One region of the Streptomyces sp. NPDC049627 genome, then DNA from elsewhere that is predicted to be linked to it. Evidence: riboswitches for the same ligand, from Rfam matches in the RefSeq annotation. Region 1 holds a riboswitch; each other region holds the start of a gene.
What was found. A riboswitch is a leader RNA that binds a small molecule or an ion and turns the genes downstream of it on or off. The one in region 1 is predicted to bind cyclic di-AMP.
Positions count from the first base shown of each region.

Region 2: it holds a riboswitch for cyclic di-AMP, as region 1 does, so the genes downstream of both, ACIBU0_RS14005 (M23 family metallopeptidase) here and ACIBU0_RS40490 (transglycosylase family protein) in region 1, are expected to answer to the same signal.
Region 3: it holds a riboswitch for cyclic di-AMP, as region 1 does, so the genes downstream of both, ACIBU0_RS05025 (M23 family metallopeptidase) here and ACIBU0_RS40490 (transglycosylase family protein) in region 1, are expected to answer to the same signal.
Region 4: it holds a riboswitch for cyclic di-AMP, as region 1 does, so the genes downstream of both, ACIBU0_RS03850 (peptidoglycan DD-metalloendopeptidase family protein) here and ACIBU0_RS40490 (transglycosylase family protein) in region 1, are expected to answer to the same signal.

Region 1 covers NZ_JBITLW010000020.1:87,757-93,464, reverse strand. Annotated here, with positions in the region: gene ACIBU0_RS40500 (cytochrome P450) at 1-788, shown strand, start outside; gene ACIBU0_RS40495 (transglycosylase family protein) at 1,062-2,120, shown strand; cyclic di-AMP (ydaO/yuaA leader) riboswitch at 2,337-2,536, shown strand; gene ACIBU0_RS40490 (transglycosylase family protein) at 2,541-3,230, shown strand; gene eno (phosphopyruvate hydratase) at 3,473-4,759, shown strand; gene ACIBU0_RS40480 (septum formation initiator family protein) at 4,873-5,349, shown strand; gene ACIBU0_RS40475 (DUF501 domain-containing protein) at 5,385-5,708, shown strand, end outside.
Region 2 covers NZ_JBITLW010000004.1:496,438-502,145, reverse strand. Annotated here, with positions in the region: gene ACIBU0_RS14015 (M16 family metallopeptidase) at 1-633, shown strand, start outside; gene ACIBU0_RS14010 (M16 family metallopeptidase) at 630-2,018, shown strand; cyclic di-AMP (ydaO/yuaA leader) riboswitch at 2,230-2,395, shown strand; gene ACIBU0_RS14005 (M23 family metallopeptidase) at 2,408-3,205, shown strand; gene ACIBU0_RS14000 (GntR family transcriptional regulator) at 3,428-4,123, shown strand; gene ACIBU0_RS13995 (HPr family phosphocarrier protein) at 4,292-4,573, opposite strand; gene ACIBU0_RS13990 (GNAT family N-acetyltransferase) at 4,752-5,708, shown strand, end outside.
Region 3 covers NZ_JBITLW010000002.1:17,392-23,099, reverse strand. Annotated here, with positions in the region: gene ACIBU0_RS05035 (PrsW family intramembrane metalloprotease) at 1-343, shown strand, start outside; gene ACIBU0_RS05030 (aldo/keto reductase) at 356-1,300, opposite strand; gene ACIBU0_RS05025 (M23 family metallopeptidase) at 1,464-2,489, opposite strand; cyclic di-AMP (ydaO/yuaA leader) riboswitch at 2,501-2,658, opposite strand; tRNA gene ACIBU0_RS05020 (tRNA-Met) at 2,957-3,030, opposite strand; gene lhgO (L-2-hydroxyglutarate oxidase) at 3,184-4,392, opposite strand; gene ACIBU0_RS05010 (MFS transporter) at 4,580-5,708, opposite strand, start outside.
Region 4 covers NZ_JBITLW010000001.1:871,333-877,040, reverse strand. Annotated here, with positions in the region: gene ACIBU0_RS03855 (alpha-galactosidase) at 89-2,176, shown strand; cyclic di-AMP (ydaO/yuaA leader) riboswitch at 2,484-2,641, shown strand; gene ACIBU0_RS03850 (peptidoglycan DD-metalloendopeptidase family protein) at 2,646-3,614, shown strand; gene ACIBU0_RS03845 (SGNH/GDSL hydrolase family protein) at 3,849-4,667, shown strand; gene ACIBU0_RS03840 (TetR/AcrR family transcriptional regulator) at 4,796-5,416, opposite strand; gene ACIBU0_RS03835 (Glu/Leu/Phe/Val dehydrogenase dimerization domain-containing protein) at 5,465-5,708, opposite strand, start outside.

The sequences.
Region 1 (5,708 bases):
TGCTCGGCGTCCCCCGCGAGGACCAGGACGACTTCCGGGACTGGGCGGGCATGATGATCCGGCACCAGGGCGGCCCGAGGGGCGGTGTCGCGCGGTCCGTCAAGAAGATGCGCGGCTATCTGGCCGATCTCATCCACCGCAAGCGCGAGGCGCTCCCCGCAAGCCCCACCCCCGGCGAGGACCTCATCTCCGGCCTCATCCGCGCCTCCGACCACGGCGAGCACCTCACCGAGAACGAGGCCGCCGCCATGGCCTTCATCCTCCTGTTTGCCGGATTCGAGACGACCGTCAATCTCATCGGCAACGGCACCTACGCCCTGCTCGCCCACCCCGAGCAGCGCACCCGCCTCCAGAAGTCCCTCGCCGCCCAAGAGACCGCCCTCCTGGAAACCGGCATCGAGGAACTCCTCCGCTACGACGGCCCCGTCGAACTCGCCACCTGGCGCTTCGCCACCGAACCGCTCACCATCGGCGGGCAGCACATCGCACCCGGCGACCCCGTCCTGGTCGTCCTGGCCGCCGCCGACCGGGACCCCGAGCGGTTCGCCGACCCCGACGTCCTCGACCTCGGCCGCCGCGACAACCAGCACCTCGGCTACGGCCACGGCATCCACTACTGCCTCGGCGCCCCGCTCGCCCGGCTGGAGGGCCAGACCGCCCTCGCCGCGCTGCTCACCCGTCTCCCGGATCTGGAACTCGCGGTGGACCCGGCCGAGTTGCGGTGGCGAGGCGGCCTCATCATGCGCGGACTGCGCACGCTGCCCGTCCGGTTCACGCCGGTTTCGTGAGCGCAGTGCCGTCGCCTTCGCGAGCGCAGTGCCGCCGTCGCACTTCACAGCCGCCCGGTCACTGAACGGAGCGAAACGCTCCACCTACCCCGCACAGCCCTGTCGCACACCAGGAGATGAGAAGCCCTCAAGTCTGTGATCTTCACGTGATCTACGCGGCATTAACTTGTGACAAGTGATCGACTGCCGATACGTTCACGGATCAGCGCGGCCCCTGCATCACCCGGCATCACCCGTCGCGCCGGTCCCTGTTGTCTCGCGAAAGGTCCCCGCATGCTCTCCGGGAACGGTCGTCACCGTCGCCCCCGCCAGGCTCCGGCCCTCATCGTCGCGGCCGGAGTGACCGGCTCCGCCATCGCCATCCCGCTGCTCGGCGCCACGGGCGCGAGCGCCGCCGAGGGCACCGTGTGGGACAAGGTGGCCGAGTGCGAGAGCGGTGGCTCCTGGAGCGCCGACACCGGGAACGGGCAGTACGGCGGACTGCAGCTGACCCAGGGGGACTGGGAGAAGTACGGCGGTCTCGACTACGCCTCCAGCCCCGACCTCGCGAGCCGCTCCCAGCAGATCGCCGTCGCTCAGAAGATCCTCGAGGACCGGGGCACCAGCCCTTGGGGTACCTGCGCCGTGCTCAACGGGCTCACCAAGGAGTCCGGTTCGGTCGACCTGGACACCGGCGTCGCGGAGGACTCGCCGTCGGAGGTGTCCGGATCCTCCGGATTGCTGGATTCGTCCAACTCGTCCGGCTCATCTGGTTCATCCAATTCCTCCGGCTCGTCCGGTTCCTCGTCGCCCTCGGGCTCGTCCGGCGACTCGTCGGACTCCTCGAGCTCGCCGAGCGGCTCTCCCGGCGGTTCGTCCGAATCGTCCCAGGATTCCTCTTCTTCGCCCTCTTCTTCCTCTTCGGCGGACGGTTCCGCGAAGTCTGATACGTCACCCTCCGCAAAGGCTTCGAAGTCGTCCGGCGACCCCGCCACGGAGACGCCCGGGAGCGGCGACCGGGACAACTCCGGGCAGGACGTGGGCTCCTGGGGCCTCGCCGACACCGGGGCGATCTATGCGGGAACGGCCGACGCGGCGGCCGACGCCACGGCCGGCTCCGGGCGTCACCGCGGTGACAGTGCCGACGAGAGTGACGTCGCCGACAGGGCCGCCAAGCCCTCCGGCCGCCACGCCTCGTACACCGTCCGCGCCGGCGACACTCTCGCGTCCATCGCCGACTCCCTTGACCTCGACGGCGGATGGTCCGCGCTGTACGACGCGAACAAGAACGCCATCGGCACTGACGCCAACCACATCTTCCCCGGTCAGACCCTGAAAGTCCCCGCCGAATAAGGGGCGAACAGGGGTCGAACAGGGCGAAAAACAGTGGGAGTTCGCGTCACGGTTCGCGTTGAATGTCCGTTTTAAATGTAGTGAGAGATAGATCTCAGAAGCCCTGATCGTCTTTGAAAATCCGGGATTCGGGTGTCTACGGTCGTGATCGCTCGGCAATCCGAGCCCCGGCTGCCGCAACGCCGAATCCTGCCAGCGGCCGCACGGGAACAGTCGTCGCGTCAAGCGCCGTAGGCAGGAGCGGGGGACCCAAGGTAGGCGCCGGGTCCGGCAGTTGAGGCCCTTCGGGGTCGCACGGCCGGACTCGGCTAGGGGTGAAGCCGCGCAACGGGAGCCGAGAGGCGACCGTGCGTGGCCGGGCAACTCAACCGGCCCGAACCCGACAGCTCACCTCGCAGGCGTCGGTGAGGGGATCTCTCCATGCTGTTTTCCAGCAAGGGCAAGCACCGCCGTCCGTCCAAGGCCGCTCGCGCCATCGCCGTCGTCGGCGTCACCGGTGCCGCCGCCGTCGCCGCCCCGCTGATGGCGGCCGGCAGCGCCTCCGCCGCCACCGCGTCCGAGTGGGACGCCGTCGCCCAGTGCGAGTCCGGCGGCAACTGGTCGATCAACACCGGCAACGGCTACTACGGCGGCCTGCAGTTCTCCGCCTCCACCTGGGCCGCGTACGGCGGCACGGCGTACGCCTCCACCGCCGACCAGGCCACCAAGGCCCAGCAGATCCAGATAGCCGAGAAGGTCCTCGCGAGCCAGGGCAAGGGTGCCTGGCCGAACTGTGGCACCGGCCTGTCCGGCGCCGCCTACAACGGCTCCTCGGCGAGCGGCTCCTCGCAGAGCACCGGGACGACCACGCGCTCCACCGAGCAGCAGTCGGCCTCCCGCTCCACCGACCGCCCGGCCGCCAAGAAGAGCACCAAGACCGTCACCACCCCGACCGGCAAGAAGGTCAAGAAGGGCGACGGCGAGTACAAGGTCGTCAAGGGTGACACCCTCAGCTCGATCGCCGAGAAGCACGACGTCAAGGGCGGCTGGGAGAAGCTCTTCCAGCTGAACAAGGACATCGTCGAGGACGCGAACCTGATCTACCCGGGTCAGCAGCTGCACCTGAAGTAGTCCCCGCAAGCTCCCCGCTCCGGTGCGTGTTCCCCCGTACGCACCGGGGCGGGGTCTTTTGTGCGGGGTGGTTTTGTGGCGGAGTCCTTTTGCGCACGGGGGTTTTTGTTCCGTTCGGAAACAATTTACTCTCGGTTCTGTCCACGGGCCGGTCGACCGCTGGCCGATCGGCGTGAGCCGGTTAGGCTCGTCTCGCAGTACCCACCACGGTCTGCGTACCCGCGTCACATCCCAAGAAGGAGATGCTCGTGCCGTCCATCGACGTCGTCGTAGCCCGGGAAATCCTGGACTCCCGAGGCAATCCCACGGTCGAGGTCGAGGTCGGCCTCGACGACGGCAGCACGGGTCGTGCCGCCGTCCCGTCCGGCGCCTCGACGGGCGCCTTCGAGGCCATCGAGCTCCGCGACGGTGACCCCAACCGCTACCTGGGCAAGGGCGTCGAGAAGGCCGTCCTCGCCGTCATCGAGCAGATCGGCCCGGAGCTGGTCGGCTACGACGCCACCGAGCAGCGCCTGATCGACCAGGCCATGTTCGACCTGGACGCCACCGACAACAAGGGCTCCCTCGGCGCCAACGCCATCCTCGGCGTCTCGCTCGCCGTCGCCCACGCCGCCTCCGAGGCCAGCGACCTGCCCCTCTTCCGCTACCTGGGCGGCCCGAACGCGCACCTGCTGCCGGTGCCGATGATGAACATCCTGAACGGCGGCTCGCACGCCGACTCCAACGTGGACATCCAGGAGTTCATGATCGCCCCGATCGGCGCGGAGTCCTTCTCCGAGGCCCTGCGCTGGGGCACCGAGGTCTACCACACGCTGAAGAAGGTCCTGAAGAGCAAGGGCCTGGCCACCGGCCTCGGTGACGAGGGCGGCTTCGCCCCGAACCTCGGTTCCAACCGTGAGGCCCTCGACCTCATCCTCGAGGCGATCAAGGAAGCCGGCTACGCGCCCGGCGAGCAGATCGCCCTCGCGCTCGACGTCGCCGCCTCCGAGTTCTACAAGGACGGCAAGTACCTCTTCGAGGGCAAGGAGCGCTCCGCCGCCGAGATGACGGAGTACTACGAGGAGCTCGTCGCGGCCTACCCGCTCGTCTCCATCGAGGACCCGCTGTTCGAGGACGACTGGGCCGGCTGGAAGGTCATCACCGACAAGCTCGGCGACAAGGTCCAGCTCGTCGGCGACGACCTGTTCGTCACCAACCCCGAGCGCCTGGCCCGCGGCATCGAGGACGGCGCCGCCAACGCGCTGCTCGTGAAGGTGAACCAGATCGGTTCGCTCACCGAGACCCTGGACGCCGTCGAGCTCGCCCAGCGCAACGGCTTCAAGTGCATGATGTCCCACCGCTCCGGCGAGACCGAGGACGTCACCATCGCCGACCTGGCCGTCGCCACCAACTGCGGCCAGATCAAGACCGGCGCCCCGGCCCGCTCCGAGCGCGTCGCCAAGTACAACCAGCTGCTGCGCATCGAGGAGATCCTCGACGACGCGGCGGTGTACGCCGGGCGCAGCGCGTTCCCGCGCTTCAAGGGCTGACCGTAGAGCCACAGCCGTAAAGGGTTAAGGCTTAGCCAGGCATACGTACGTCCCCGTACTCGGTCCCGTACCGTGTGCGGGGACGTACGCGTGTGAAACGGGAGGCGGGGAAGATGGCCGTGAAGGACCGGGACCGGTTCTCCACCGCGACCAGGATCCGGTTGCTCGGCGAGCAGACGGCTGCCCGGGTCTACCGCTCCCAGACCAAGCGGCAGGCCCGGCGCTCCAGGCTCACCGGACGGGCCGCGCTGCTCGCGCTGGTCGTCTGCTCCATGGTGGTGGCGCTGGCCTACCCGATAAGGCAGTACGTCTCCCAGCGCGCCGACATCGCCGATCTGCAGCGGCAGAAGGAAGAGGCCGCCCAGCGGGTCGAGCAGCTGCGCGACCTCAAGGCACGCTGGCAGGACGACGCGTACGCCGAGCAGCAGATCCGGCAGCGGCTGCACTATGTGATGCCCGGGGAGACCGGTTACATCATGGTCGACCCGGACGCGGCCAAGCAGGCACGGGCCGATGTGGACGCGGCCGACCGGCCCTGGTACTCGAACATCTGGGACGGGGTCGACAAGGCCGACGCCTCCGATCAGTGAACCGACAGACACCTCAGAGAGACTTTCGTACAGGCATGGAAACGCCCCCGCCCGCCACCCCGCGCACAGAGCCGACCGACTCGGACATCGAGGCCTTCAAGCAGCAGCTCGGACGCCCGCCGCGCGGGCTGCGCGCCATCGCGCACCGATGCCCGTGCGGTCAGCCGGACGTCGTGGAGACGGCACCGCGGCTGCCCGACGGCACGCCCTTCCCGACGCTGTACTACCTGACGTGCCCGAAGGCGAACTCCGCGATCGGGACGCTGGAGGCGAACGGGGTGATGAAGGAGATGACGGCCCGGCTGGAGACGGACCCGGAACTTGCTGCCGCCTACCGTGCCGCCCACGAGGACTACATT
Region 2 (5,708 bases), on a different contig from region 1:
CGCGAGGTCGTCGAGGAGAACGTCCCGGCGCGCGCGATGATGGCCGCCTACCGGCTCCCGACGGACGGCACGCGCGAGTGCGACGCCGCCGACCTGGCGCTGACCGTCCTCGGCGGCGGCGAGTCCTCCCGGCTCTACAACCGGCTGGTCCGCCGTGACCGTACGGCCGTGGCGGCCGGCTTCGGCCTGCTGCGCCTGGCCGGGGCGCCGTCCCTGGGCTGGCTGGACGTGAAGACCTCCGGCGATGTCGAGGTCCCCGTCATCGAGGCCGCCGTCGACGAGGAGCTCGCCCGCTTCGCCGCGGAGGGCCCGACCGCCGAGGAGATGGAGCGCGCCCAGGCCCAGCTGGAGCGCGAGTGGCTGGACCGGCTCGGCACGGTCGCGGGCCGCGCCGACGAACTGTGCCGGTACGCCGTCCTGTTCGGCGACCCGCAGCTCGCGTTCACGGCCGTCCAGCGCGTCCTCGAGGTCACCGCCGAGGAGGTCAAGGCCGTCGCCGAGGCCCGCCTGCGCCCCGACAACCGCGCGGTGCTCGTGTACGAGCCGGTCGCCGGCGAGGCCGAGGACCTTCAAGCCGCCGACGGGGCCACGCCCGCCGGGACCACCGACGAGAACGAGGAGTCGGCGCAGTGACCGAGCTCGCCAGCATGGAGTTCCACCCGCAGCCCCAGGCCGGCGAGGCCCGGCCCTGGGCGTTCCCGGCGCCCGAGCGCGGCAAGCTGGACAACGGCCTGACGGTCCTGCGCTGCCACCGCCCCGGCCAGCAGGTCATCGCCGTCGAGGTGCTCCTGGACACGCCCCTGGACGCCGAGCCGAAGGGCCTCGACGGCATCGCCACGATCATGGCGCGCGCCCTGTCCGAGGGCACCGACAAGCACACCGCCGAGGAGTTCGCCGCCGAGCTGGAGCGCTGCGGCGCCACCCTCGACGCCTACGCCGACCACCCCGGCGTCCGCGTCAGCCTCGAAGTGCCCGTCTCCCGCCTGCCCAAGGCACTCGGCCTGCTCGCCGACGCCCTCAGGGCGCCCGCGTTCGAGGACGCCGAGGTCGAGCGCCTGGTGCGCAACCGGCTCGACGAGATCCCGCACGAGCTGGCCAACCCCTCGCGCCGCGCCGCCAAGGAGCTCTCCAAGGAGCTGTTCCCGGCGACCTCGCGCATGTCCCGGCCGCGCCAGGGCACCGAGGACACCGTCGGCAACATCGACTCCGCGGGCGTACGCGCCTTCTACGAGCGGCACGTCCGCCCCGCCACCTCCACCGTCGTGGTCGTCGGCGACCTCACCGGCGTGGACCTCGACGCCCTGCTCGGCGACACCCTCGGCGCCTGGACCGGCTCCGCGGCCGAGCCGCGGCCCGTGCCGCCGGTGACCGCCGACGACACCGGCCGCGTCGTCATCGTGGACCGTCCCGGCGCCGTCCAGACGCAGCTGCTGATCGGCCGCGTCGGCCCCGACCGGCACGACCGCGTCTGGCCCGCGCAGGTGCTCGGCACGTACTGCCTCGGCGGCACCCTCACCTCCCGTCTGGACAAGGTCCTGCGTGAGGAGAAGGGCTACACCTACGGGGTGCGCGCATTCGGACAGGTCCTGCGCTCGGCCCCGGACGGCACGGGCGCCGCCATGCTCGCCATCAGCGGCTCCGTCGACACCCCGAACACCGGTCCCGCACTGCAGGACCTGTGGACGGTGCTGCGCGGCGTCGCCGCCGACGGGCTCACCGACGCCGAGCGGGACTTCGCCGTGCAGAACCTCGTCGGGGTGGCACCGCTGAAGTACGAGACCGCCGCCTCCGTGGCGAACACGCTGGCCGACCAGGTCGAGCAGCACCTGCCCGACGACTACCAGGCGACGCTGTACCAGCAGCTCGCCGCGACCGGCACCGTCGAGGCCACCGCCGCGGCCGTGAGCGCCTTCCCGGTGGACCGTCTGGTGACGATCCTCGTCGGTGACGCGGCCGAGATCCGGGAGCCCGTCGAGGCGCTCGGCATCGGCGAAGTCACCGTCGTGGCAGCCGAGTAGAGGAAGCGAGCGCCGCGCAGCGGCACGCGCACGCAGGGGCCCTGGTGACGGAAGAGTCACCAGGGCCCCTTTATGCCCGAATTGAGGGAGAGGTTGCCTGTATTGCCTGTGGGATGCGCTACAAAAGCCCTGATCCGTTTGGGGATTGAAAGATGCCCCGCTTAGCGTCTTCCGGGCTGTCCGTCAGGCAGTGCGCCGCGCCCGCGGCACCGGACAGCCATCGCCGAGTCCCCGTACGGCGCGAGCCAGGGGAGCCGGGGACCCACCCGTAGTCCCTGGGGTGAATCGGACGCCCGCGCGAGCCGCGAGGGGGTCCGTAGGAGACCTTCCTGCTCCGAACCCGTCAGCTAACCCGGTAGGCGAGAGGGAAGGAAAGGACCAGCCACTTCATGGCGTTCACCTGCGCCACCGGGAAGCTCACCGAGAAGAAGCGTCCCACCGGGAAGCACCGCCGGCCCGGCCGGTTCGAGCGCACCACGGCCCGCGCGGCCGGCGTCGCCGCTCTCACGGCCACCGGAGTCATAGGCACCCTGGCCGCCCCGGCGCTCGCCGCGGAACCGGCCGCGGAGCAGACCGGCCTCATCCCGGTCATCACCGTCGACAACTCCATCGCCGACCAGATCGACGCCCAGGCCGCCGCACAGGAGCAGGCGGCCAAGGAGGCCGCGGCCCTCAAGAAGGCCGCCCAGGAGGCCGCGCGCAAGAAGGCGGCCGAGAAGGCCAAGAAGGAGCGCGAGGCCAAGGAGCGCGCCGCCCGCGAGGCCGAGCGCAAGCGCCTGCTGTCCTACGTCGCCCCGATCGCCGGCTCGTACATCTCCACCGGCTACAAGACCGGCGGCGCCGTCTGGTCCTCCGGCAGCCACACCGGCGTCGACTTCCACGCCGCCAGCGGCACCTCCGTCCACGCGGTCGGCGCCGGCACCGTCGTCGAGGCCGGCTGGGGCGGGGCGTACGGCAACAACGTCGTGATCAAGATGCACGACGGCACGTACACCCAGTACGGCCACCTGTCGTCCATAGGCGTCTCGGTCGGGCAGACCGTCACGCCCGGCCAGCAGATCGGCCTGTCCGGCGCCACCGGCAACGTCACCGGCCCGCACCTGCACTTCGAGGCCCGCACGACGCCGGAGTACGGCTCCGACATCGACCCCGTCGCCTATCTCCGCTCGCACGGCGTGAACGTCTGACACCCTCACCCCGCGTCTCACCGGGGCCCCGCCTCACGAAGCCCCGCAACCCCGAAGCCCCGCCTCCCCGAGCCGGGGCTTTCGGCGTTTCTGAGACGATCCGCTGTCCAAAAAATATCCATGGATTCCGACCCGCCGTCGGAAATTCCGGCCGGTTGCCATAGAGTCACTCATCACACGTCATTCGTCGACGTTTCACGGGGATTAAAGCGGAGGTCGGTCATGCGTATTCCGGCGCACTCGGTATGCACGGCGATCCGGGACGACATCGTCGCCGGTGTCTACGAGCGCGGCAGCCGGCTCACCGAGGAACTCCTCGCACGCCGCTACGGCGTCTCCCGCGTCCCCGTGCGGGAGGCCCTGCGCACCCTGGAGGCGGAGGGCTTCGTGGTGACCCGGCGGCACGCGGGCGCGTGCGTCGCCGAACCGACCGAGCAGGAGGCCTCCGACCTGCTGGAGATGCGCGGCCTCCTGGAGCCGCTCGGCGCCTCGCGGGCCGCCCAGCGGCGCACCGAGGCCCATCTGAAGGTGCTGCGCGGCCTCGTACGGCTGGGCCAGGAGCGGGCCAGGAGGGGGAACAGCGACGACCTGCGCTCCCTGGGCGGCTGGTTCCACGAGACGCTGGCCCAGGCCTCCGGCAGCCCCGCCCTGACCTCGATGCTGACCCAGCTGCGGCACAAGATCGCCTGGATGTACGCCGTGGAGTCGCCGGCCGATCCCGTGGAGTACTGGACCGAGCACGGCGCGATCGTGGACGCGGTGGCGCGCGGCGACGGCGAGCGCGCCCGGGCGATCACGGCGCTGCACACCGAGCGCGCGATCTCCGCCCACCGGCTGCGGTTCGGCTCGGGCGGTGACCGCGCGGAGCGTGTGAGGAATTCGCAACATCCCGTAAACATGCAGAGCCTGCGACATTAACACGGGCGCCGTATACAAAGAGGTGATATTCGGCGGCGGGGAATTTCCGCTGCCCTTTTTCGGGTCTGCGGTGAATTCATGTGACTGCTGCTCGAAAACAGCGAAGCCGCGTCCGCCGGAAAGGCAGACGCGGCTTCACCGCTAACCGCGGAGATCCGACCGGTCCGTTCAGACCGTCTCGGGCAGCTCCTCGAGACCCTCGGAGACCAGCTTCGCCAGACGGTCGAGTGCGGCGTCCGCACCCTCGGCGTCGGAGGCGAGGACGATCTCCTCACCGCCCTGGGCGCCCAGGCCGAGGACGGCCAGCATGGAGGCCGCGTTGACGGGGTTGCCGTCGGCCTTGGCGATCGTCACCGGGATACCTGCGGCCGTGGCGGCCCGGACGAAGATGGAAGCGGGGCGGGCGTGAAGGCCCTCGGCCCAGCCGACGTTGACGCGGCGCTCAGCCATGTGATGCTGCCCTTCGGTGTTCAGGGTTGTCTAGACCAGTTTCCCACACGCGTGAAGCATGCGGGGAGGGACAAACCGCCCCTCCTCAAGTGGCCGTCGGGTCGCGGCCTCGACCCGACATACGTCCTCCACAGACTGCCTCGCGCCGTTGTCGGACGCGAGCCGTACTCTGGGCCCCATGCAGAGCGCCTCGGACCGGCACGAGTACCCCGCCCACTGGGAAGCCGACGTGGTGCTGCGCGACGGCGGCACCGCACGCATCCGCCCCATCACCGTTGATGACGCCGAGCGTCTGGTCAGCTTCTACGAGCAGGTGTCGGACGAGTCGAAGTACTACCGCTTCTTCGCGCCCTACCCGCGACTGTCCGCGAAGGACGTCCACCGCTTCACGCACCACGACTTTGTGGACCGGGTGGGACTCGCGGCCACGGTGGGCGGCGAGTTCATCGCAACCGTACGCTACGACCGGATCGGCCCCGACGGAACGCCCGCGTCGGCACCCGCCGACGAGGCGGAGGTCGCCTTCCTCGTCCAGGACGCCCACCAGGGCCGCGGTGTCGCCTCCGCTCTCCTGGAGCACATCGCCGCCGTCGCCCGCGAGCGCGACATCCGCCGCTTCGCCGCCGAGGTGCTGCCCGCCAACACCAAGATGATCAAGGTGTTCACGGACGCCGGGTACACCCAGAAGCGCAGCTTCGAGGACGGCGTCGTACGCCTGGAGTTCGACCTGGAGCCGACGGACCGCTCGCTCGCCGTGCAGTACGCGCGCGAGCAGCGCGCCGAGGCGCGGTCCGTGCAGCGGCTGCTGGTGCCCGGCTCCGTCGCCGTCATCGGCGTCGGCCGCACGCCGGGCGGGGTGGGCCGCAGCGTCCTCGGCAACATCAGGGACGCCGGGTTCACGGGGCGGCTGCACGCCGTGAACAAGGCGTTCCCGGAGGACCTCAAGGAGCTCGACGGGGTCCCGGCCCACCGCTCCGTGCGGGACATCGACGGGCCGGTCGACCTCGCGGTGGTCGCCGTGCCCGCCGAGTACGTCCCCGAGGTGGTCGCCGAGTGCGGCGAGCACGGCGTGCAGGGGCTGGTCGTGGTCTCCGCCGGATACGCCGAGAGCGGGCCCGACGGCCGCGAGCGCCAG
Region 3 (5,708 bases), on a different contig from region 1:
GGCGGCCCGGGAGGTGGCGCAGTACGAGGCGTACGCCACGTCGCTGGCGTTCCTGCGGCACCGGGGGCGCCGTGGGCGGGCCGGCGCCGACTTCGCCGTACGGGAACGGGAGTTGCTGCACGAGCTGTGGGGGCGCCGGGCGTTCGCACGCCCGGCGCTGAATGCCGCGCAGGCCTGGCCGGCGTATGGATATCCGGCGCCGGTTCAGTGGCAGCCGTACGGGCCGGGGCACGGGCCGATGTACGGGCACGGGCCCATGTACGGACAGGGGCCCATGCACGGACAGGGGCCCCTGTACGGGCCGACGGCGCCGTATCCCGTGTACAACCCGTATCGGACGTGACCTCGCAGGACGTCAGGCGGAAGCCGCTGTCAGCCTCTCCAGCTCCCCCTCCGTCAGCGTCAGCTCTCCGACGCCCAGCAGCGCGGGCAGCTGCTCGACGGTCCGGGCCGAGGCGATCGGGGCCGCGACCGTCGGCCGCGACGCCAGCCACGCCAGGGCCACCGTGGCCACCGGCACCTCGTGGGTCTGGGCGATCTCGTCGAGGGCGGCGAGCACGTTGCGCCCCCGCTCCGTCTCCAGGTACCTGCCGGCGCCCTGGGCGCGCGGGCTCCCCACCGTCGTACCGGCGCGGTACTTGCCCGTGAGGAAGCCGGACGCCAGGGCGTAGTACGGGACCGCCGCGAGGCCTTCCCGCTCGGCGAGGTCCTGGAGTTCGCCCTCGTAGGTGTCGCGGGAGACCAGGTTGTAGTGGGGCTGCAGGGCCACGTACCGGGCGAGGCCCTCACGGTCGGAGATGTCCAGGGACGCCCGCAGCCGCTCGGGGGAGATGTTGGAGGCGGCGATGTGCCGTACCTTGCCCGCCTTCACCAGCTCGTCCAGGGCGCCGATGATCTCCTCGACCGGGACTTCAGGCTTGTCGAAGTGGGTGTAGTAGAGGTCGATGCGGTCGGTGCCGAGGCGGCGCAGGGAGGCGTCGGCGGCGGCCTTGATGTTGGCCGCGGTCAGGCCCTGGAAGTCTGGGTGCTGGCTGACCTTCGTGGCGATGAGGACGTCGTCCCGGTTGCCGCGTGCCCGCACCCACTTGCCGATGATCGTCTCGGACTCGCCGCCCACGTTGCCCTCGGCCCACGCCGAGTACGAGTCGGCCGTGTCGATGAAGTTGCCGCCCGCCGCCGTGTAGGCGTCGAGGACGGCGAAGGACTGGGCCTCGTCGGCGGTCCAGCCGAAGACGTTGCCGCCGAGGGCGAGCGGGGAGACCTCGAGGTCGGAGGAGCCGAGCTTGCGAAGAGAAGTCATGCTCGGCATCAACGCCCTTGACGGAGGCCGGTCTTCCGGCACGCCCGCAAATTTCCCGTAAACAAGCGGACCCCGGCGATCCGGAAACCGGCAGCCCTGACGTGGGGGGTAGGCGTCAGGACCGCCGGTGGATCAGGGCCGGGGTGTCAGAAGCGGGAGAACCTCAGGGCGTGAGGCCCTTGCTCTGCAGCCACGCCATCGGGTCGATGCCGTTCGCGTTCCCGTCGGGGTGCACCTCGAGGTGGAGGTGGGCGCCGGTCACGTTGCCGGTGGCGCCGACGCGGCCGATGACGTCGCCCGTGTTGACCTTCTGGCCCACGCTGACGCTGATCGACGACTGGTGCGCGAACCAGAGCTCGGTGCCGTCGTCGAGGGTGATCTCCGTCTTGTAGCCGTACGAGCCGTCCCAGCCGGCGAAGGTGACCGTGCCGGAGTGGATCGCCTTGATCAGCGTGCCGGTGGGGGCGGCGAAGTCGAGGCCGGTGTGGTAGCCGGAGGACCAGTAGGCGCCGGCCTGACCGAAGGTCGAGGTGATGGTGTACGAGGAGGTCGGCAGCGTGTACTGCTTGGCCAGCTCGGCGAGACGCTCGGCCTCGGCCTTCTTGCGGGCCTCCTCCTCGGCCTCGGCCTTCGCGGCGGCGGCCTTGGCCTCCGCCTCCTTCTCCGCCTTGGCGGCCGCGGCGGAGGCCTCCTTCTCGGCGGCGGCGATCGCCTCGGCGGCGGCCTTGTTCTCGATCTGGTCCTGCTGCTGCTCGACCTGGGCGATGATCCGGGCCCGCAGCGCCTCACCGGCGTCGCTCGTGCCCTGGGTGGTCTCCTCGGTCGCCTCGCCGCCCATGGTGCTCAGCGCGCTCGCGGTGTCCTCGGGGGCGGAGGAGTCGTCGGAGATCAGGGGCAGGTCGGGGATGGAGATGGCGACCGGCGGCTTGCCGCTCTGCGCGCTGGCCATGCCGCCCGCGCCGACGGCGGCTATGACACCGACGCCGAGAACCGTGGAGCTGCGCGCGAGTCCCCCGCCGCGCTGCTTGGCGACGCGATGCCTGCCGCGTACCGGACGAATGGACTCCGCGGTGGGGTTCCACTCCTCGTACGGGCCCTCGTCGGTGCGGTAGCGGTCGTAGCCGAAGGTGTCGGTGCTGCGCTGGCTCGGCACGAACGGGGCTTGCGTAGCAGGCCTGTTGGACGCCACGTGGGCGTACTCCTTTCCTTCCTTCTCGCCTACCGGGTTAGCTGACGGGTTCGGAGCAGGAAGGTCTCCTACGCGCGTATACCGTCCGTGACTTCACGGCGGAATCCGCGCGATTCACCCCAGGGTGGTGGTTCCCCGGCTCCCTTGCGGGATTCGGCGCGTGCGCACGGAGCCGCCTCTTGTGACGGCTGGGACGACCGCGCTGCGTTATCGAACGTTAATAGACGCGAGGTGCGGATTCCAAGCTGTTCCGCTTGATCATTAACTATTTTCGACGGGACTTAGGGGTCATGAGCGGCCTAAATCGGGCGAGTTGGCCGGGCCTCAGGGAGCGCACAGGTATTGACGGTATGTCAGTTGTTATGCGGAGGGCGGTCGCCCGATCACCGTTGGTGACAAGGTCCGCGGTGAGGGGAAAACACTCAGGGCCGGAACTGAACTGATCAGTTCCGGCCCTGAGCCTTCAGTAGCGGGGACAGGATTTGAACCTGCGACCTCTGGGTTATGAGCCCAGCGAGCTACCGAGCTGCTCCACCCCGCGTCGGTGACTCCATAGTACGCCATCCGCAGGACCAGAAGCACACGGCTTTCTCCGGCCGGCCTCTGACCAGCACTGCAGGGCACTCCACTCCTCGACGCCGGCCCGGGCATCCCAGCCCGTCCGGCGTTTCCCGGCACCCTCGGAGCACCCCGCTCAAGCCGCCTCCAGCACCGCCAGCGCCCGCCGAGCCACCTCCCGCCCGATCGGCAGAGAAGCCGTGGCCGCCGGACTCGGCGCATTCAGCACATGCACCGCCCGCGCCCCCTCCCTGATCAGGAAGTCGTCCACCAGCGACCCGTCCCGCAACACCGCCTGCGCCCGCACCCCCGCCGCCGCAGGCACCAGATCATCGGACGTCACCGCGGGCAACAACCTCCGCACCGCCTCCGTGAAGGCCCCCTTGGACACCGACCGCCGCAGCTCCCCGGCCCCGTACCGCCAGTGCTGCGCCGCCATCCGCCACACCCCGGGCCAGGCCACGGTCGTGCCGACCTCCCGCGGCCGTACGACACCCCACCGGTACCCCTCCCGGGCCAGCGCAGGCACCGCGTTGGGTCCGATGTGCACATCCCCGTCGATCCCGCGCGTGAGATGCACCCCGAGGAACGGGAACGCCGGATCCGGCACCGGATACACCAGCCCCCGCACCAGCCCGGGCCGCGCCAGCGAGTAGTACTCGCCCCGGAACGGCACGATCCGCACGCCTGGCTCGTCCCCCGTCAACCGGGCCACCTCGTCGCAGTACAGCCCGGCGCAGTTCACCAGCACCCGCCCCCGCACCACGTCCCCGCGCGTGGTCCGTACGGCGACCCCCAGCTCCGCCCGCCGGTCGATCCGCTCGACCTCCGCGCCGTACCGGATCTCCGCCCCCGACGCCTCGGCCAGCTGCCGGGCGACGCCGACGAAGTCGCACACGCCCGTCGTCCCGACGTGTATGGCCGCGAGACCCCGCACCTCGGGCTCGTACTCCGCGATCTGCGTGGCGCCCAGCTCCCGTACCGGAATCCCGTTCTCCCGGCCGCGCTGCACCAGCGCGTGCAGCCGTGGCAGCTCATCGCGCTCCGTCGCGACGATCAGCTTGCCGGTGACGGCGTGCGCGACGCCGTACTCCGCGCAGAACTTGACCATCTCGGCGGCGCCCCGCACCGCGTACCGTGCCTTCAGCGACCCCGGCCGGTAATAGATCCCGCTGTGGATGACTCCGCTGTTGCGCCCCGTCTGGTGCCGGGCGGGCCCCGGCTCCTTCTCCAGCACGGTCACCCGCGTCCCCGGCGTGGCACGCGTGATCGCATACGCCGTGGACAGCCCGACGATCCCCCCGCCGATCACGAGCACATCACAGTCGTAGCCGACAGACCGCACCTGCCCTGCCACCTGCACCACCTCCGGCTTCGATAGTGCACTGCGCCACTGACAACGCGTTCAAACCAGGGGGACTGCCACGCCTTGAAGGGGCGCGAGGAACTGCGCGACAAGCCACAGGCTGCCGGCAGCCGCCGATCCACAGCACCAGGCGGACGCGAAGGCACCCTGCCCCCGAAGCGGAGCGCTACGCCGGAGCCATCAGCAGCGGCCGAGCGCGCTCCCGCAACTCCACCACCCGCGGCTCATCCCCATACGGCTCCAGCCGATGCAGAAGATCCTTCACATACTCGGTGGTGCGAGCCGACGATATGCGCCCCGCGACCTCCACCGCCCGTACGCCCTGCTCGCACGCCGCATCGAGATTGCCCGACTCGAGCTCGGCGACCGCCGAGACGACGAGCCGCAGCCCGTGCGAGCGTACGAACTCCTCCGTCGGCTTGGACAGGGCCTGCTCGGTGAACCGCCGTACCTGGCGCGGTGCCTTCAGGTCCCGGTAGCACTCCGCGGCGTCGGCGGCGAAGCGGTCGTAGGAGTAGAACCCGAGCCAGGAGGGATCGTTGTCGCCCTCCCTGGACCGTTCGAGCCAGCCCTCCGCCGCCTTCAGCGCCGCTCCTGCCGCCTGTGCGTCACCCGCGCGTGCGTGCGCGCGTGCCTCGACGAGCCGGAAGAAGCTCATGGTGCGGGCCGTGGCGAGGCCCCGGTTGCGCTCCAGGGCCGCCTGGGCGAGGTCGACGCCCTCGTCGCCGAAGCCCCGGTAGGTCGCCTGGAGCGACATCGACGCCAGGACGTACCCGCCGAGGGGTACGTCGGCCGCCGCGCGCGCGAGCCGCAGCGCCTGGATGTAGTACCGCTGGGCGGCCTCCTGCTGCCCGGTGTCGAAGGCCATCCACCCGGCGAGACGCGTGAGTTCGGCGGAGGCGCCGAACAGCGCCCGGCCCACCTCGTCGGAGTACGAGCCCAGCAGCAGCGGAGCCGCCTCCACGCGTAAGCACTCGGGCACCATGGACGAACGCCAGTCGCCGCCTCCGTACTTGGAGTCCCAGCGCCTGGCGTCCTCGGCGGCCTCCCGCAGCTTCTGCACATCGCTGTGGCCGACTTTGAGCGGTGCGCCGGAGCCCTCGGAGGTGCTCGCCTCGCGCGCCACCGAACTGTCGGCCGGGGTTATCAGCCACCGTGAGGCAGGCGTTGCGTATGCGCTTACTGCGAACGAACCGGCCAGCGACTGCCAGATGCCGCCGGCGCCGGCGCGGCGCCCGGCGAGGTCGAGACGGTAGAGCTCCGTCGCCGACTTCACCGCCTGTCCGACGTCCCGG
Region 4 (5,708 bases), on a different contig from region 1:
TGAGTTGTCCACAGGCGTTGCACCGGAGGCTCGCAGCCCGTGATGATGTTGCCGCTTGATGGGACCTGTTCGAATATGTGAGGGCTTGATGCTGGAGATCTCCGACCACGGGCGTACCTGGGTTCTTTCCGGGCCGACCAGCAGTTACGCACTCCATCTGACCGACGGCGACGAACTGCTGCACCTCCACTGGGGCCCGCGCATCGCGCTCGCCGACGCCGAGGAGCTGGCCGTGCGCCCCCTCCCGGACTACTGGCCCTTCGAGTCCACTCTCGACGGACGCGAGGAGTACCCGGTCGAGGGCGGCCCCCGCTTCGTACGCCCGGCCCTGTCCGTGCGCACCGACGAGCGGCGCGGCACCGAGTGGACCTTCGAGGCGTACGAAACCGGGGGCACGGAGGGTGCCGAAGGCGAGGAGCTGCGGCTGCGGTTCCGGGACGGCGGGCTGGGCATCACGCTGCACTACCGGATGCGCGACGACGTCGTGGAGCGCTGGGTGACCCTGGCCAACCAGGGGCCCGACCTGGAGCTGCTGCGCGCCGACTCCGCCACCTGGACCCTGCCGGACCGCGAGGACTGGCGGCTGTCGCAGCTGCACGGACGCTGGGCCGCGGAGTCCCGGCTGACGCAGTCGTCCCTCACCTACGGTGAGAAGGTCATCGGCAGCCGCCGCGGCCACACCGGGCATCCGCTCCTGCCCTGGGTCGCGCTCGACACCGACGCCACCGAGGAGCGCGGCGAGGTGTACGGCTGCGCCCTCGCCTGGTCGGGGTCCTGGCGGATCGCGGTGGCCCAGCTGCCGGACGCGCGCGTGCAGATCACCGGCGGGGTCGGATACGACGACTCGGGGCTGCTGCGGCTGGCGGCGGGGGAGTCGTTCGTGACGCCGGTCTTCGCGGGGCTGTGGAGCGACGGCGGCTTCGGGGGCGCGAGCCGGGCCTGGCACGCGTATCAGCGCGCGTACGTGATCCCTGACGCCGACCGGGACCGGCCGGTGCTGTTCAACTGCTGGGAGGCGACCGAGTTCGACATCTCCGAGGAGCAGCAGGGCACCCTCGCGCGGCGCGCGGCGGCCATCGGTGTCGAACTGTTCGTCGTCGACGACGGCTGGTTCGGGGCGCGCACCAGCGACCGCGCCGGGCTCGGCGACTGGACGCCCAACCCCGACCGCTTCCCGAACGGCCTCAAGCCGCTCGCCGACTACGTGCACGCGCTCGGCATGCAGTTCGGCATCTGGGTCGAGCCGGAAATGGTCAATCCGGACAGCGAGCTGTACCGGGCCCACCCGGACTGGGTGCAGCACCAGACCGGACGAAAGCGGACGGAGTTCCGCAATCAGCTCGTACTGAACCTCGCGCGCGAAGACGTCCAGGAGTACCTCTGGAACCAGCTGGACGGGCTCCTCTCCAGTGCCCCGATCGACTACGTGAAGTGGGACTTCAACCGCTGCTTCACCGACGCGGGCTGGCCCGGCGAGCCGTACCCGCAGCGGCTCTGGGTGGACCACGTGCGCGCCTTCTACGCCCTCCTGGACCGGCTGCGCGCCGCTCACCCGGGCGTCGCCTTCGAGTCCTGCTCGGGAGGTGGCGGCCGGATCGACCTGGGCGTGCTGAGCCGTACCGACCAGGTGTGGACGTCCGACAACACCGACCCGCTCGACCGGCTCGCGATCCAGCACGGCTTCAGCCAGATCCATCCGGCGCGGGTCATGGCCGCGTGGGTCACCGACAGTCCGAACACCCAGCTCAACGGCCGGATCAGCTCGCTGCGGTTCCGGTTCGTGAGTGCGATGGCGGGCGTGCTCGGCGTCGGCGGCGACCTCGCGCAGTGGACGGAGGCGGAGCTCGCCGAGGCGCGGGAGTGGGTGGAGCTCTACAAGGAGATCCGGCCCCTCGTGCAGCGCGGGGACCTGTACCGGCTGCGGCCTCCGCGGGGCGGACTGAGCGCGGTGCAGTACGTGCACGGCGACGAGGCCGTCGTCCTCGCCTGGCTCCAGGCGCAGAGCCACGGCGAGGCCGTCCCGGCGCTGCGACTGCGCGGGCTCGACCCGACAGCGTCGTACGAATGCCGCGAAACGGGCGAAGTTCACCGAGGTGCCGTATTGGTGCATCACGGACTGCGCACCGGATTGCGCGGTGACCTTGATGCGACGGTTATCCGACTGCGCCGCATCTAGCGGTTCTGTCCGAATTGACGCCTTCATTCCAACTCGCTCTGACCCAAGGGGAGCTGGAGCGGTGTCACGTGAGGAGCGTCATATTCGTGACCGAGCGTCGCCCGTCATGTTCACGTAATTCGCGTGATTTTCAAGGGGCTTTGTGTCGGGCGACGCGTCCATAATTCACTCAGGGTGACCGGTAATTCCCGCAAGGGATCAACAGGAACGCATTCGGGCGGAACCTCTCACTTGTTCCTGTGCGTCTTCCTCGCTTACGTTCGCCACCAATCCGGACGGACGCCGAATCCTGCCGCCGACCGGAGCCCGCACCGACTCACCCGACCATGGCAGGAGCGGGGGACCCACAGGTAGAACCGCCTGTTCCGGTCTCCGGAACAGGCTAGGGGTAAAGCCGCGTTCGGCGCGGCCGGGCATCTCCAGCCCGCACCCGACAGCTCACCTCGCAGGCGCCGGAGAGGAATTCGCCATGCCCGCGAAGGGTAAGCACCGCCGCCCGAAGTCCCCGCGCCTCACCCGCTCCATCGCCGTCGCCGGAACCGGCGGCGCCGCTCTCGCCCTCCCGCTCTTCGGGGCCACCGGCGCCCACGCCGCTCCCGCGCAGTCCACTTCGGAAAAGGCCGTTCAGTCCCTTCCGGTCGCAGAGAAGAAGCTTGCCGAAAAGAAGGCCGCCGACAAGAAGGATGCCGCGCGGAAGGCGGGCGTGCGGACCTATTCGGTGAAGGTCGGCGACTACCTTTCGAAGATCGCCGAGGAGCAGGATGTCAGCGGCGGCTGGCACCGGCTCTACGCCGACAACCGCGAGGCCGTCGGCGAGAACCCGTCGCTGATCCACCCCGGTCTGAAGCTCGCGATCGGCGGCAAGAAGGCCACGACGAGCGCCCCCAAGTCGTCCCAGTCGTCCCACTCTTCGTCTTCCTCGTCCCCGAAGTCGACCTCGAAGTCGTCGTCGGACCCGTCCGCCGCGAAGTCCTCCGCCCCGACGGCGAACAAGGCCGCCGGGAGCGCCGACACCGCCACTGCCGTCGGCGGCTTCACCGCGCCCGTCTCCGCGGCCTCCGTCGCCACCGCGTACAAGGTGCCGGGCAGCATGTGGTCGAGCGGCTACCACACCGGCGTCGACTTCTTCGCCGCCACCGGCACCCCGCTGAAGGCCGTCGGTGCGGGCACCGTCGTCTCCGCCGGCTGGGGCGGCGCGTACGGCAACCAGGTCGTCATCCGGCTCGCCGACGGCTACTACGCCCAGTACGGCCACCTGTCCTCGCTCTCCGTCTCGGCCGGCCAGAGCGTGACCGCGGGGCAGCAGATAGGCCTCTCCGGCGCCACGGGCAATGTGACCGGCCCGCACCTGCACTTCGAGATCCGCACCACGCCGGACTACGGCTCGGACGTGGACCCGGTCGCCTACCTCCGCTCCAAGGGCGTCGGGATCGGCTGACCCCCGCCGACACCTCTCCTGACACGCCACCGAAGGCCGGACCCCGATCCCCGGGTCCGGCCTTCGGCGTGTCGCCTTCGGTCTGTCGCCTTCGGTGTGGCGGTTGAGCCCACAACGCCCCTGATCGGAGGCTTATTCCAGGCTTGGTCAACACTTTAGGAGTGGCTTATCTCACCGCGCGTCAACCCCTCCTTACGGTCGCGTAGGTCACATTCGAAGGTGGATCATGCCGGTGTGGCAGGCGATTCGAAGAGTGACAGCAGAGCAGAGATCGGGTCGTACGTCGCGGTGGGGGACAGCTTCACCGAGGGCGTCGGCGACCCCGGCCCCGACGGGGCGTTCGTCGGCTGGGCCGACCGGTTCGCGGTACTCCTCGCGGACCGGCGGCCCGAGGGCGACTTCAAGTACACCAATCTCGCCGTGCGCGGCAAACTGCTCGACCAGATCGTCGAGGACCAGCTCCCGAAGGCCGTCGAACTGGCCCCGGACCTGGTCTCGTTCTGTGCGGGCGGCAACGACATCATCCGACCCGGAACCGATCCCGACGAGGTGGCCGAGCGCTTCGAGAGGGCGATCGTCCGGCTCACCTCCGCCGTCGGCACCGTCATGGTGACGACCGGCTTCGACACCCGTGGCGTGCCCGTGCTGAAGCATCTGCGCGGCAAGATCGCCACGTACAACGGTCATGTGCGGGCCATTGCCGACCGGTACGACTGCCCGGTGCTGGACCTGTGGTCCCTGAAGACCGTCCAGGACCGCCGGGCCTGGGACGACGACCGGCTCCATCTGTCTCCCGAGGGGCACACGCGCGTGGCGCTGCGCGCAGGCCAGGTGCTCGGCCTGGAGGTCCCGGCCGACCCCGACCAGCCCTGGCCGCCGCTCCCGCCCCGCGGCACCCTCGAGATCCGCCGGGACGACGTCCACTGGGCACGCGAGTACCTGGTGCCGTGGATCGGGCGGCGTCTGCGGGGGGAGTCGTCGGGCGACCATGTGACGGCCAAGGGCGCGCTGTCGCCGGACGACATCAAGATGCGGATCGAATCGGTGGCTTGAGCCGGAGTTTCGGCGGTGTGGGCCGTGTCCTGTTCGAGGGGGCGCGGCCCCCACGGCTGTCGTGGCCGTGGTGAACCGGACGAGGTTGTCGTGGTCGTGGTGAACCGGGTGCCCGGCGATCGGCGACTTCACCGCCCCGAGGCGGTCAACGCTTCCCGTTCCAGCCCCAGTTCGCGGGCGAGCGCCTCGTCCACCCACTCCTGGGCACGCGCGCGTGACACCGCGCCCGGGTACGAGGTCAGCTGTACGGCGAGCCCGTCGAGGAGAGCCGTGAGCCGTAGGGCCGTGCCGGTGGGGTCGGGGCAGCGGAACTCGTCCGCGGCCACGCCCTGCGCGATGACCTCGGCGAGGGCGGCCTTCCACTGCCGGTCCAGTTCCCGTGTGACCTGCTGCAGCGCCGGCTCGCGCAGCGCGGCCGCCCAGCCCTCGATCCACAGCCGCCAGCCCTTGGCCTGTCCGGTCGGCGCGTACCAGCGCACCGCCGCCCGCAGCCGTCGCAGTGCCGTCGTGCGGCGGCCGAGCAGCCTGCGCAGATGGGCCAGGTCGCCCTCGGCCGCATGGGCGAACGCCGCCGCGACCAGCTTCTCCTTCGAGGCGAAGTGATAGAGCACCAGCGCGTTGCTCACTCCGAGCGCCGAGGCCACATCGGCGATCCGGACCGCGGCCACGCCCCGTGCCTCTATCTGCTCCACGGCGGCCCGCAGCAACTCCTCACGCCGCTCCGCCACGCTCAACCGCACTCTCGCCACTCGGTCACCCTAGGCCTTGCCGGCAGGTTCCCGCGTGTGGTGACGGTGTCACCGGTGCCACCCGAACCGCTCGGCGATGACCGGCAGCCGGTCCGCCGCGATGGCGTGCGCGGCGGCCCGGGGCGTCGTTCCGTCGGCCTCGGCGCGGGCGAGCGTGCGGTCGGTCAGGGCGCGCATCGAGCGCCGCGTGTGGGCGAAGGCCTCGTCCGCGTCCGCACCGATGTCGCCGAACAGCGTCCACCACCACCAGGCGTTCGTGGCCGAGTTGACCACGACGTCCGGCAGCACCGTG